DNA from 2 places in the Shewanella sp. 4_MG-2023 genome. Region 2 is predicted to be linked to the other one. Evidence: predicted binding sites of a transcription regulator. Region 2 holds the regulator's gene; the other holds the start of a gene.

Region 1 (7,536 bases), on a different contig from region 2:
TAGCACGGCAGCTAAGCTGTCATTGGCAATATAGCCTTTTACCTGTTCGATGGTTTGGGCTGAATAACCGGCAATGTATTTAAGCTGGGCTGTTTGCTGTTTTTTGGCCTTTACCTCATCACTGGTTACCAGGCTTGCTAGGGCTTGCTTAGCCGCCAGTTTAGTCGCTGTAGCTTGATTAACCGCTTTTACCGTCATTTGCGGCGGCGCACTTGGTCTGACTTTTTTTGATGTAACAGGAGTGGAAAATGAGGCGGATTTTCTTGAATTCATAGGGATATTTATTGCTTACTTTAAGCTTATCAGTAAGCTGCTTTTACCCACAAACAGGCCATAAAGCAGCTTACTCACAAGAAAATCTAATTCAAACTGAGTTAGATTTTGCCATACATGTGGCGGTTTTGCTGAGCGTATGCGGCTTCAAAAGCAGGTAATTGCACACGTTTAAGCTCAAGGGTATCAAGATCGGCTTGTGGCGGATTACGCTTTAGCTCTTCTTTGATAGTCACTGGGCTAATAATCGCTACTGGTAATTCAGTAATTTGAATTGCTGCTTCAAGTTTAAAGCTAGTAGCAGAGCCGGAGAACTTGCCTTTTTGTTCACGTTCAATAATCACGATTTCATCAACTTTGTAATCTTCCATTAATTTATGGAAAGCAAAATGAAATTCACGAATTGATTCTGTTTCAACAGATTTTGAAATGCTGAACGAGATTTGACGACATTCCGGTACGTTGAATGACTCTTTCTCATAATTTAATAAGCTGATGATGGCTTCGCCACCTTTTAATTCTACACCACAAATCTTCATGTTATACCTTACTTAGAGCGAGTTTATTTGGCATGTTGTTGAGCTGTGCTCAAATATGTTCATGCTGTCAAAATTACGGTTATTCTTCGTCACTGACAATTGAATCATCAGTTTCGATAATTTTTGCTGGTTTTGCTTTACGGCGCATTGGTGCGTCACCAATATCAATACCGGTGGCAAAGCGCTTGTCGCGTTTAGGCGCCACTTTTGGCTTCTTGCTAGCGACACGCTTGGCATTACCTGTATTGGCATCAGCTGATTTTGCATTGGCGCTTGATGCCTTAGGATTGTCTCTTAAGCCTTTAAATTTAGCTTCAAGGCCTGCGATAGTTGAGAAGTCAAAGTTCTTACGTAAGAACACCTGTACTTTCTTAAAGCTATCCCAGTCTTTCGGGCCTACTAATGAAATAGCATCGCCTTTAGCGCCTGCGCGGCCAGTACGGCCAATACGGTGAACATATTCTTCGGCAAACTTTGGCATGTCAAAGTTAATTACTAATGACACATTTAATAAGTCTAACCCGCGAGAAGCAACATCTGTGGTGACTAAAATCTTTTGTTGGCCACGGCTGAATTTGTCCATAATTTGATTACGTGCTGACTGACTTAAGTCACCACTGAGCGCAGCGGTTTCTAGCCCTTCAGCAGACAATAGTTTGGCGAGTCTGTCAGTGTCTGAGCGAGTTGCAGTAAAAATGATCACTTGCTTGTGTTGCTCATGTTTTAAAATATGCTGCAGCAGGGCTTGTTTGTGATCAAGGTGGTCAACTAAAAAGATGCGCTGAACAATATCTTTATGCTCTGCATGCGATGCGCCAATAGCCACATGGCTAGGGGTCTTTAATAATGTTGCGGCGATATCATTGATGTCATCGTGATCTAATGTCGCTGAAAACATCAAGGTTTGTCTGCGCTTATGATCTGCAGCGTCATTAATGGCTTTAAGTTGTGGCGCAAAACCAAGATCTAACATGCGATCGGCTTCATCAAGTACCAGTAACTCTAAGCCATTTAGGTATAAGTGGCGCTGTTGAAGATGATCGGCAATACGCCCAGGTGTTGCCACAATAAAGTGTGGGTCACGAGATAGCGATTTTGCTTGATCGTTAAAGTTCTCGCCACCTAAAATACTAATGGCTTTATATTGGGTATTGGCAACCAGTAAACGTAATTGACCATAGACTTGCTGAGCAAGTTCACGGGTTGGCAATAAAATCAGAACGCGAGGGTCTTTTTTAGAGAGGGCCCTAGTCGATATTACCCGCTGCAAAGCAGGTAATAAAAACGCCAGGGTTTTACCTGAACCGGTTTTAGATGATGCCATTAAATCTTTACCCGCTAGGGCAATTGGCAGGGCTTGCTGCTGAATTTCTGTTGGCTCAGAAATGCCCATATGCTTTAGACTGTCTAGTAAGCGTTTATCTAAAGAAAAATCGGTAAATAACAAAGGTAAATCCCCTAAAAAATGATAGCCAGATATTATAACGTGTAAGCGACTTGATAGCCAACAGCTTAAGCGTAAGATAAGCTACTTAGGTGTGCAAAAATGGTTAAGGGTTTGGTAAATGTCTAAGGCTTCAAAAGAAAATAAATCATCACTTCGTGTTGGGATCGCCCTCGGTAGTGGCGCGGCTAAGGGCTGGGCTCATATTGGGGTGATAAAAGAGCTGGCCGCCATGGGGATCCACCCTGAAAAAATTGCTGGCTGCTCTGTTGGGGCTCTGGTGGGCGCAGCTTATGCTAATGATCATTTAGAAGAGTTACATGAGTGGGTGAGTGGGTTTTCTAGTTGGGATGTTTTAGGCTTAATGGATTTAAGCTGGCGCAAAGGTGGCTTAATCAGTGGTGAAAAAGTATTTGATGTTTTAGCTGGTCGAATAGGCGATCTAAAAATAGAGCAATTGCAAAAGCCGTTTGCGGCAGTGGCGACCGATTTATATTCTGGCCAAGAAATTTGGTTCAAAGAAGGCGATTTACGTCATGCGGTAAGAGCCTCGTGTTCAATGCCGGGCTTTTTACCCCCAGTACAATTGCATGATCGCTGGTTAGTGGATGGCGCAGTGGTAAACCCTGTGCCAGTGTCAATGTGCCGCACCATGGACGTTGATGTAGTGATTGCAGTGGACTTAAATGGTCACCGCCGTAATAGTATGCATATGTTGCCTCAACAAATGACCAGCTGTGCGCCCACTGAAATTGAAAAGCAATTAGTGGCCAAAGAGCCAGAGTCGGCGTTTATGGATCTGCTAGGTAAAGGTAAAGAGTATATAAATAGTTTTTCAGAAAAGTTTTCCACAAGCACGAAATCTCACCCTGGGATGATTGCGGTGATGTCGCAATCAATGGATATTTTAGAGCAGCGCCATAAACGCGCCAGATTAATGGGCGATCCACCGGATGTGTGTTTAGTGCCACAGCTTGCTGATATCGGTACCATGGAGTTTCATCGTGCTGATGAAGCGATAGAAGCAGGCCGTCAATCTGTGCGCCAATCTGCGCATTTAATTTATGCAGCCCTTGGTATTAGCCCAAATGATTAACGCCAATTAAAGCGCTTTGCTTTAATCATACTGATTTTTAACGGTTGAAATGACCTGTTTAAGCATCAATATACCAGTATAAATCTGTGATAACTATTTGTATAAATCTGTGATAACTATTCGTATAAGCCTGCAATTACCAGTTTAAATCTGTAATTACCAGTTTAAATCTGTAATAAATAGCAGTCTATTTATAGGCGTTTCAGCACTCAGTAGCTGCTTTTTATAACCTGGTCAAGTTCAACTTTTCTAAATAGTGTTGAGCTTGGCAGTAATTTTTTTCATTTTGTTCCCCTTCATCAAAACATGATCTAGATCATGGATTTTTAGTGCCTATTATTGCCTAATGCACCATATATTGTGTTTGTTGATAATTATGTGTGGATATATAGTGTTTATATCCTGTGCATAAAAGGAGTAAAAGTAATGCCTGTAGTAATTAAAAGGGACGGTTGTCGTACTCTATTTGATGAGTCGCGGATCAAGGATGCCATTGTTGCAGCAATGGAAACTGCTACAGGTAGTGCTGATGAAGACTATGCTTCAACAGTCGCTTGTGTGATTAGAGATCAAGTTGCTAACGATGAAGAAGTTGAGATCCATCATTTACAAGCTTTAGTTGAAAACTTATTAATGGAAGGTCCTCATAAAGAGGTTGCGCGTCATTATATTGAGTATCGTCACGACCGTGATATTTGCCGTGAAGCCAAAAGTAAATTGAACTGCGAAATTCGTGGTTTGGTTGAACAAAGCGACGCGTCGATTTTAAATGAAAATGCCAATAAAGACGCTAAAGTTATTCCAACTCAACGGGATTTACTTGCTGGCATCGTGGCCAAACATTATGCCAAGTCGCATCTATTGCCAAAAGATATTGTTGCTGCACATGAGTCAGGTCAACTGCATTATCACGACTTAGACTATGCACCATTCTTCCCAATGTTTAACTGCATGCTAATTGATTTAGCTGGCATGTTAACCCATGGTTTTAAAATGGGTAACGCTGAAATTGACACCCCTAAATCAATTTCAACTGCGACTGCAGTAACTGCGCAAATTATTGCCCAAGTGGCTAGCCATATCTATGGCGGCACCACCATTAACCGCATTGATGAAGTATTAGCTGAGTTCGTTCAAAAGAGCTATCAAAAGCAGTTGGTTATCGGTAAAGAGTGGGGCGTAGCAGATGTTGAAGCCTTTGCCATGGCGCAAACTGAAAAAGAATGTTACGACGCATTCCAGTCTTTAGAATATGAAGTAAATACCCTTCATACCGCCAATGGCCAAACGCCATTTGTGACCTTTGGTTTTGGCTTAGGCTCGTGCTGGGAAGCGCGTTTAATTCAAAAGTCGATTCTTAAAGTACGTATGGCAGGTCTAGGTAAAAACCGTAAAACAGCGGTATTCCCAAAACTGGTTTTTGCTATTCGTGATGGCCTAAATCATAAAGCTGCTGATGCTAACTACGATGTGAAGAAGTTAGCATTAGAGTGTGCCACCATGCGCATGTATCCAGATATTCTTAATTATGAACAAGTTGAACGCGTTACTGGTTCATTTAAAACGCCAATGGGTTGTCGTTCATTCTTAGGAACTTATGAAGAAAATGGTGAGTTAATTCATGAAGGGCGTAACAACTTAGGTGTTGTCAGCTTAAACTTACCTAGAATCGCCATTGAAGCCAAGGGCGACGAAACCGCTTTCTTTGCCTTATTAGAACAGAGAATGACACTCGCTCGTAAAGCACTCGATACCCGTATTGCCCGCTTAGTGGGTGTAAAAGCGCGTGTTGCACCAATCCTATATATGGAAGGTGCTTGTGGTGTTCGTTTAAATGCAGATGATGATGTGTCTGAAATCTTTAAAAATGGCCGCGCGTCAATCTCATTAGGCTACATTGGCTTACATGAAACCATTAATGCACTTTATGGTACTGATGAGCACGTGTTTGATAGCGAGCTGTTACGCACTAAAGCCATTGAAATTATCTCAGTGATGAAGCGCGCGACTGAAGCGTGGAAACAAGAAACAGGTTATGGCTTTAGCCTATACAGCACCCCAAGTGAAAACTTATGTAGTCGTTTTTGCCAGCTAGATGCCAAAGAGTTTGGTGTGGTTGCAGGGGTTACTGATAAAGGTTACTACACTAACAGTTTCCATTTAGACGTCGAAAAGAAAGTCAATCCATACGATAAAATTGAGTTTGAATTACCGTACCCAGAAATCACCAATGGTGGCTTTATTTGTTACGGTGAGTTCCCGAACATGCAGCACAATATTGAAGCATTAGAAAACGTCTGGGATTACAGTTACACCAGAGTGCCTTATTACGGTACCAATACCCCAATCGATGAATGTTATGACTGTGGTTACGTTGGTGAGTTTAACTGTACCAGTAAAGGTTTTGTGTGCCCTAAATGTGGCAACCATGAGCCAAGCCGTGTGTCGGTAACCCGTCGTGTATGTGGTTATCTAGGCAGCCCTGATGCAAGACCATTTAACTATGGTAAGCAAGAAGAAGTTAAACGCCGCGTTAAGCATTTATAAATAGCAAATTCATGAAGTTAGCAAAGCTAATTCCGTGATTAACCCAACAAGGCGCTTTAAGCGCCTTGTTTTGGTTTGGCCTTAGTGATGCAAATAGGTTTACAGCGTGAGTGTTTACGCGACAATGAGCAGTAAGAGAAGTGATTATGAATTACCATCAGTATTTTCCTATCGATGTGATCAACGGCCCAGGTACCCGCGCGACCTTGTTTGTTTCAGGTTGTGAGCATCAATGCCGTGGTTGTTATAATCAGTCTACTTGGGATCCTCGTTCAGGCCATGAATTTAGCCAAATGATGGAAGATCAAATTATTGCTGATTTAAATGATACTCGTATCAAGCGCCGTGGTTTATCACTTTCTGGTGGCGACCCATTATTCCCAGCTAATCTCGACAGCATTTTGTCTTTGGTTAAACGGGTAAAACAACAATGCCCAGATAAAGACATTTGGCTATGGAGTGGCTACAAGCTCGATCAAATGTCCCTCAAACAACTGCAAGTATTAGACTATGTAGATGTGTTAGTGGATGGCAAGTTCGAGCAAGATTTAGCGGATCCTAGTTTGAAGTGGCGTGGTAGCAGTAATCAAATTATTCATGATTTAGTTCAAATAGATTAACCATAAGCTGCTGTGGATAATGTGTTTCGTCTAACGAACTGTTATACTTCGCCTCCGTAAACGTGTTGGATTGATACAAGTGCTGTGTTTGAGCATGTTATTGTGTCAGTGGCACAATGTTGAAATTTAAGGTAGCACAATGAATTTAAAAGAAGAACTGCAAGCATTAAACGATAAAGCAGAAAAGTTTCGCCGTAAACTTGCTGCTGCACAAGCCCGTGAAGATAAAGCGGTTATCATGCAGTTTAAAAAAGAGATCGCGACAGTAACAAAACGTATTGCAAGTTTGAAAAATCAGCAATCACGTCAATTAAACAAAGCCGGTAAAGATGTAAAAGAACTAAAATTTAGTCGTGTGCTGACCAAAGCGGAACAAGCAGACATGGGTAAATTAAAAAAATCAGTTAAAGGATTAGTTGTTGTACATCCAATGACTGCGCTTGGCCGCGAAATGAATATTAAAGCAGTAACTGGTTTTGCCCCAGCAAAATTCTAATCCAGTTTATCCCTATTAGTTATGACGTAAGTCAGTTGCATGGATGATGAGACTCATAAATTGAGCGTTGTCTGAAAGGTTGGTCAATGTCGATTAAATATATCGCCACTTCTAAGTTACCTACGCCTTGGGGCGTATTTGCAATGCATGGTTTTGAAGATACCGAAACCGGTAAAGAACATGTTGCGCTAACGTTTGGTGAGCTAAATGCTAATGAGCCAATGTTAGGTCGTATTCACTCTGAATGTTTAACCGGTGATGCCTTGTTTAGTTTGCGTTGTGATTGTGGTTTTCAGCTGCAAACTGCAATGCAAAATATTGCTGAATTAGGCCAAGGTTTTATTCTTTATTTAAGACAAGAAGGCCGTGGCATTGGTTTACTGAATAAAATCCGAGCCTACGAACTGCAAGATCAAGGTGCCAATACTGTTGAAGCTAACGAACGTTTAGGTTTTGAAGCTGATATGCGTAAGTACGATATGATTGAACCTATGTTAGCTCAAATTGGTGTTAGCAAAGTG
Region 2 (7,536 bases):
GGTAAATAGTCATAAGGAGCATTTATTAACTTGCATCACCATTGATAGATATCGGCAGTGACGCGATTGTTATTTTGCAATACGTTTGTATTTCAAGCGGTGCGGCTCAATGGCTTCTGCACCTAAGTTTTCTTTCAGCCAAGTGGTATATTCACTGTAGTTACCTTCATAGAAGTTCACTTGGCCTTCATCACGGTAATCAAGAATATGGGTAGCGATTCTGTCTAGGAACCAACGGTCATGGGAAATAACCATGGCACAACCTGGGAACTCTAATAAAGCTTCCTCTAGTGCTCGCAGCGTTTCAACATCCAAGTCATTGGTTGGCTCATCGAGTAATAACACGTTGCCGCCAGCTTGCAGTAGTTTGGCTAAATGAACCCGGTTACGCTCACCACCTGAAAGAGTGCCAATGATTTTTTGCTGATCGCCACCACGGAAATTAAAGCGGCCTACGTATGCACGACTCGGGATCTCAGTATTGTTGATCCGCATGATATCTTGACCGTCTGAAATCTCTTGCCAAACTGTGTTCTTATCATTCATTGAATCTCGGAACTGTTCAACAGAGGCTATTTGCACTGATTCGCCGACTTCAATGCTGCCGCTATCCGGTTGCTCTGCACCTGAAATCATCTTGAATAGTGTCGATTTACCTGCACCGTTGGCGCCGATGATACCGACAATCGCGCCTTTTGGAACAGCGAAAGTTAAGTCATCAATCAATACTCGGTCACCATATGATTTGGTCAGGTTATTTACTTCAATAACCTTATCACCTAAACGTGGCCCAGGTGGAATGAATAACTCATTGGTTTCATTTCGTTTTTGGTAATCATTGGTGTTCAATTCTTCAAAGCGAGCCATACGGGCTTTGCCTTTTGATTGACGACCTTTAGCACCTTGACGTACCCATTCTAATTCTTTTTGAATGGTTTTTTGGCGGGCGCTTTCAGTGGCAGACTCTTGTTGCAGGCGGGCATCTTTTTGCTCAAGCCATGATGAATAGTTGCCTTCCCACGGTATACCTTCACCACGGTCGAGTTCTAAAATCCAACCTGCAGCATTATCCAAGAAATATCTATCATGGGTAATAGCCACAACGGTGCCAGTATAGTCTTGTAAGAAACGTTCAAGCCAAGCGACTGATTCAGCATCCAAGTGGTTGGTTGGTTCATCGAGTAACAACATGTCTGGCTTTTCAAGCAGTAAGCGACAAATAGCGACACGGCGACGTTCACCACCCGAAAGCACTGCGATTTTTTCATCCCAATCCGGCAAGCGCAGTGCATTAGCGGCGCGCTCTAATACCATATCAAGGTTATGGGCATCTTGAGATTGAATAATGGCTTCAAGTTGACCTTGCTCTTTTGCAAGCGCATCAAAGTCAGCATCAGGTTCTGCGTAAAGTGCATACACTTCATCAAGACGGGTTAGTGCATTTTTAGCTTCACTGACTGCTTCTTCGATCGCTTCACGTACGGTTTGCGATTCATCCAGCTTTGGTTCTTGCGGTAGGTAGCCGATTTTTAAATCTTGCATCGGGCGAGCTTCACCTTCGATTTCGGTATCTAAACCGGCCATGATACGAAGTAGCGTTGATTTACCTGAGCCGTTTAAACCCAGTACACCAATCTTGGCGCCAGGGAAAAAACTAAGGGAAATATCTTTAAGGATTTGTTTTTTAGGTGGAACAATTTTGCCCACTCTAAGCATGCTGTATACAAACTGAGCCATTTTTATATCTCTTTGACTGGGGGATCGAACTAGGAATAGCACTAATTCTACTCGAATCGAGCAACAACTTAAAACCGATCTTTTTGCCGTTAGCTGTTTACGGTTTTTTTGAAGGAGACTTATGTTGCTTTAGTGGTCACTAAGCAGGGTTTCTGTCAGCTAATAAAGATGATTTTGTGAAATATTAAGCGGAGTGCTTATTGAGCCGTGACAATCTAATTAATTTGTTGCTAACTCAAGATTATTTCATTGAATCCGCATTTTGCGGGTTAAAAAGTGATATTCGTGACTATTTTCACTGTTCGCGTTGTTATTTTTGTTGATTCATTTTTTTAGAAAAGAGTTTTCTTAAAATTGTCACAAGGTTATGAAACTAAGCGTTAATTTGGATTTTTCTATGAAATACAATTGCCGAACAACTCCATACAAGAAAATACAACTAACACAAGTGCAGTTCATGACGAATTGCAACTAATTTCATGTTTCAAATGCTGGGATTGTGATCAATTGCGCTGTATCATACCGCGCAACCCTACTATAAGAATTAACAGCTGGAGTGAGTAATGCTGAAAAAAGCTATGAATATCGCAGATTATGATCCACAACTATTTGCAGCAATTGAAGATGAGACTCGTCGCCAAGAAGAGCACATTGAATTAATCGCATCAGAAAACTATACCAGCCCTCGTGTACTTGAAGCGCAAGGCTCACAGCTAACAAATAAGTATGCTGAAGGTTACCCAGGTAAGCGTTACTACGGTGGTTGTGAACATGTGGATATTGCTGAAGAATTAGCTATTTCTCGTGCTAAAGAATTATTTGGCGCGACATACGCAAACGTTCAGCCTCACTCTGGTTCTCAAGCAAACTCAGCAGTTTTCATGGCGCTTTTAGAAGGCGGTGATACTGTTTTAGGTATGAGCCTTGCTCACGGCGGTCACTTAACTCATGGTTCACATGTCAGCTTTTCTGGCAAGTTATACAATGCGGTTCAGTACGGCATTGATGAAGTAACAGGTAAAATTGATTACGCAGAAGTTGAGCGTTTAGCGGTTGAGCATAAACCCAAAATGATTATCGCCGGCTTTAGTGCTTATTCTGGCATTATCGATTGGGGTAAATTCCGCGAAATCGCTGATAAAGTCGGTGCTTACTTATTTGTTGATATGGCGCACGTTGCCGGTCTTGTCGCTGCGGGTATCTACCCGAATCCGCTACCTCATGCACACGTTGTGACAACCACTACCCATAAAACCCTAGCGGGCCCTCGTGGTGGTTTGATTTTATCTGCCATTAACGATGAAGCTATCTATAAAAAACTAAACTCTGCAGTATTCCCAGGTGGCCAAGGTGGCCCATTAATGCACGTTATTGCAGCCAAAGCGGTAGCATTTAAAGAAGCATTAGACCCTGAATTTACCACTTATCAAGAGCAAGTGGTTGCTAATGCGAAAGTGATGGCGAAAACCTTCATTGAGCGTGGCTACAATGTTGTTTCTGGTGGCACCGATAACCACTTATTCTTACTTGATTTAATCAACAAGGATATCACTGGTAAAGACGCAGATGCTGCGCTAGGTCATGCAAATATCACAGTTAACAAAAACTCAGTACCAAATGATCCACGTTCACCGTTTGTGACGTCTGGTTTACGTATTGGCTCTCCTGCTATTACCCGCCGCGGTTTCACTGAAACTGAATCGGTAGAGTTAACTAACTGGATGTGTGATGTGTTAGATGACATCACTAACGAAGCTACTATTGAGCGCGTTAAAAACCAAGTGCTTGAATTATGCGCTAAGTTCCCAGTTTACGGTTAATGTCAACCGAGATTGATTAACATAAACAATGATCTATTTAACTAACGCGGATAATCTTTTCGATAAGGTTAACCTTGTAAAGTAAATAGGATAAACTTCAATGGTCGTAAGTACTCAGTGCTTACGGCCATTTTGTTTTTTATTTCAGGAGCGGATATGCATTGCCCATTTTGTAGCGCGACAGATACGAAAGTTATTGATTCAAGACTCGTGGCTGAAGGCCATCAAGTGCGCCGTCGCCGGGAATGTACTGAGTGTCATGAACGCTTCACCACTTTTGAAGGCGCCGAATTAGTCATGCCGCGGGTGATCAAGCAAGATGGCACTCGCCAACCATTTGATGAAGATAAGCTGCGTGGCGGCATGCTTCGGGCTGTTGAAAAACGCCCAGTTTCAATCGATCAAATTGAGCAAGCGTTAAGTAAGATTAAGTCCACTCTTAGAGCAACAGGTGAGCGTGAAATTGATTCGGCCATGATTGGTAATTTGATGATGGATCAATTGATGATCCTAGATAAAGTTGCCTATATCCGTTTTGCTTCAGTTTATCGCGCCTTTGAAGATGTTTCCCAATTCGGTGAAGCCATCGCCAAGCTGCAAAAATAATCTAGCTTATTTTTATTGCCGTCTTTAATTAATTGCAGTCTTACATTTGTTGGTATTGGCACTTTGTATTCTTGCCAATGATTAACCTTATTTAGCAGTTCTGAATTTTAATGACTGCTTTTTAGTTTCTAGAAGGTCTTTATGTCTCAGTGGTCAAAATGTGATATTGAAATGATGAGCCTTGCTATTTCATTAGCTGAAAAAGGCCGTTATACCACACGTCCAAATCCTAATGTGGGTTGTGTGATTGTCGCCAATGGCGAGATCATTGGTCAAGGCTATCATATTAAAGCGGGTGGCCCCCACGCCGAAATTCACGCCTTAAAAGATGTCGAAAATCGACAATTACAACAGCTACTCCCTCAAGCTACAGCCTATGTCACCCTTGAACCCTGCAGTCATTATGGCAAAACCCCGCCATGTGCTAAGGCATTAATTGCAGCCAAAGTGAAGCGAGTGGTGATTGCGCAAATGGATGCGAATCCGCAAGTGGCGGGTAATGGCGTTAGCATGCTTGAAGCGGCAGGTATTAAAGTTGATGTGGGTTTGCTAACAGCTGCGGCAAGCCAACTTAATATCGGCTTTATGAAACGCATGACTACGGGATTACCTGAAATCACCATTAAGCTGGCAGCCAGTTTGGATGGTAAAACCGCGCTATCGAATGGGGTATCAAAGTGGATAACCGGCCCCGAAGCCAGAGCCGATGTGCAAAAGCTGCGCGCCCGTCATTGCGCGCTAGTGACTGGCGTTGAAACTGTGTTAGCTGACGACCCCTCTTTGAATGTGCGCTACGAGCAATTGGCTAGTGTACAAAACAGCCTTGCTGAGTCTGACCTTCAACAGCCTTTAAGAGTGGTGCTTGATAGTAAAGCAAGGCTGACTGCCGACTATAAAATGTTTACTATTGAAACGCCGATTTTGCTGGTGTCTTGTGTCGACTATCCAGCAGAAGTAAAACAAGATTTTAAGTCCCATGTTAGCTTTATCACAATAGCGGCTAATAACGATGGGCGAGTTGATTTGCATGCTTTATTTACACACTTAGGCCAGCATTGTAACTCAGTATTAGTCGAGGCTGGTGCCAGCGTTGCTGGTAGTGTTATTCAAAGTAAATTAGCTGATACACTTTATTTGTACCAAGCAATGAAAATATTAGGCAGTCATGGACGCAATTTGATGCAATTAGACGACTATCAAACTATGGATCAGATTCCTGATGTACAATTAACGGATTGTCGCAGAATTGGTACAGACCAACGACTGATTTTAAAGCTTAATTCGCCAGCGAATTAACTAATGCAATTTTGTCTATCGGTCGATGCTAAGCGTGGCCCAAAAGATAACAAGTGAGTAAATATGTTTACTGGGATTATTGAAGCACTAGGTACATTAAGAAAAGTTGAGCGTAAAGGCGATGATATTCGTTTGACTGTAGCCAGTGGCAAGCTCGACTTAACCGATGTAAAACTGGGTGACAGTATTGCCACTAATGGGGTGTGTTTAACCGTAGTACAATGTTTAGCAGATGGTTATGTTGCAGATATTTCTGCTGAAACCGTTGCCTTAACCGGATTTGCTAAATATAACGTCGGTCAAAAAGTAAACCTTGAAAAAGCGGTGACCCCAACGACCCGATTAGGCGGCCATATGGTTAGCGGTCATGTGGATGGTATTGCCACAGTGGAGCAGCGCCTTGTGCGTGGCCAAGCCATTGAGTTTTGGCTGGCAGCTCCCGCTGAGTTATCTCGTTATATTGCTCATAAAGGTTCGATCACCATTGATGGCGTTAGCTTAACGGTAAATGAAGTTGATCAGCACAGATTCAGATTAACCATAGTGCCGCACACTGCAGCTGAAACCACCTTATTAGCTTTACAAGCGGGTCATAGCGTCAACATCGAAGTTGACCTTATTGCACGTTATCTTGAACGCTTAATGAAAGTAGAACAAAAGCCAGCCACTGAAAGTGGTGTCACAATGGAATTGTTGGCAAGTGCTGGATTTATGCGATAACTGATTATTACTGGTAAATATTATTACCGGAGCATATTTACTCTATATCGCTGATATAGACAAAACAATATAAAGGTCTTAGCAATGGCATTACATAGTATAGAAGAGATCATCGAAGACATTCGTCAAGGTAAGATGGTTATCTTGATGGACGATGAAGACAGAGAGAACGAAGGTGATCTTATCATGGCGGCCGATAAGGTGACGCCAGAGGCCATTAATTTTATGGCGACCTTTGGCCGTGGACTGATTTGCCAAACCATGACTAAAGAGCGTTGCCAGCAACTGAACTTGCCGTTAATGGTTACCAACAATAATGCTCAGTTCTCAACAAATTTTACCGTTTCCATTGAAGCGGCAACGGGGGTCACAACGGGCATTTCAGCCCATGATCGCGCTGTAACCGTTCAAGCGGCTGTTGCTAAAGATGCTAAAGCATCAGATTTAGTTCAGCCTGGTCATATTTTTCCACTTATGGCACAAGATGGCGGGGTGTTAATTCGCGCCGGTCACACAGAAGCGGGTTGTGATTTAGCCCGTCTTGCAGGCTGCGAGCCATCTGGCGTGATAGTTGAAATTCTTAATGATGATGGCACTATGGCCCGTTGTCCAGATCTTGAAATCTTTAGTGAAAAGCACGGTATTAAAATGGGCACCATTGCCGATTTAATTGAATACCGCAACACCAAAGAAACCACGGTTGTGCGTGAAGCTGAATGTAAATTGCCAACGCGTTTTGGTGAGTTCAATATGGTGACTTTCAGAGACACCATCGATAATCAGCTACACTATGCCTTATTGAAAGGTGACGTTGAAGAAAACTGCCTAGTACGGGTACATTTACAAAATACCTTTAATGACTTATTCCACTCTGAACGCGATCAAAAACGTAGCTGGCCACTTGAAAACGCCATGGAGCGTATTGCATCAGATGGTGGTGTATTAGTACTGTTGGCGAATCACGAGCATTCAAGTGACATGCTCGCCAAGGTCAAAGCCTTTGAAGCGGAAGATAACGGTCAAGCGCCTACAGCTGCTAAATGGCAAGGAACCTCGCGCCAAGTCGGTGTTGGCTCGCAAATTCTTTCAAATTTAGGTGTGAGCAAAATGCGTTTATTAAGTTCACCCAAGCGTTATCACTCTCTATCAGGGTTCGGTTTAGAAGTAACTGATTATATTGCAGAATAATTCACTAACTTAGTGAAGTTAACATTTATCAATAATTGCACAGGACTCAGGGCATTTGGCTGTGGTATTATACCGCCACTTTTGCCCAGAGCCGGGTGCTTTAGCTAATTTAGGTAAGATAATGATCGTAGTTGAAGGTAATATCGAAGCAAAAAATGCCAAAGTGGCG

The links. The regulator NrdR, encoded in region 2, represses ribonucleotide reductase genes. The targets are predictions, from matches to a motif close to AAACACNANATNTNGTGTTT.
Region 1: the regulator NrdR is predicted to act here: its motif matches at 3,699-3,718, upstream of nrdD (anaerobic ribonucleoside-triphosphate reductase).

Annotation. Positions count from the first base shown of each region.
Region 1 is NZ_JAUORL010000008.1:67,454-74,989, reverse strand. It holds gene Q4546_RS06440 (M48 family metallopeptidase) at 1-273, opposite strand, end outside; gene Q4546_RS06435 (DUF3010 family protein) at 375-812, opposite strand; gene Q4546_RS06430 (DEAD/DEAH box helicase) at 892-2,259, opposite strand; gene rssA (patatin-like phospholipase RssA) at 2,378-3,352, shown strand; gene nrdD (anaerobic ribonucleoside-triphosphate reductase) at 3,779-5,899, shown strand; gene nrdG (anaerobic ribonucleoside-triphosphate reductase-activating protein) at 6,046-6,519, shown strand; gene Q4546_RS06410 (YibL family ribosome-associated protein) at 6,659-7,015, shown strand; gene ribA (GTP cyclohydrolase II) at 7,102-7,536, shown strand, end outside.
Region 2 is NZ_JAUORL010000026.1:33,380-40,915, forward strand. It holds gene ettA (energy-dependent translational throttle protein EttA) at 70-1,737, opposite strand; gene glyA (serine hydroxymethyltransferase) at 2,301-3,557, shown strand; gene nrdR (transcriptional regulator NrdR) at 3,714-4,163, shown strand; gene ribD (bifunctional diaminohydroxyphosphoribosylaminopyrimidine deaminase/5-amino-6-(5-phosphoribosylamino)uracil reductase RibD) at 4,305-5,459, shown strand; gene Q4546_RS14265 (riboflavin synthase) at 5,523-6,179, shown strand; gene ribBA (bifunctional 3,4-dihydroxy-2-butanone-4-phosphate synthase/GTP cyclohydrolase II) at 6,264-7,367, shown strand; gene ribE (6,7-dimethyl-8-ribityllumazine synthase) at 7,489-7,536, shown strand, end outside.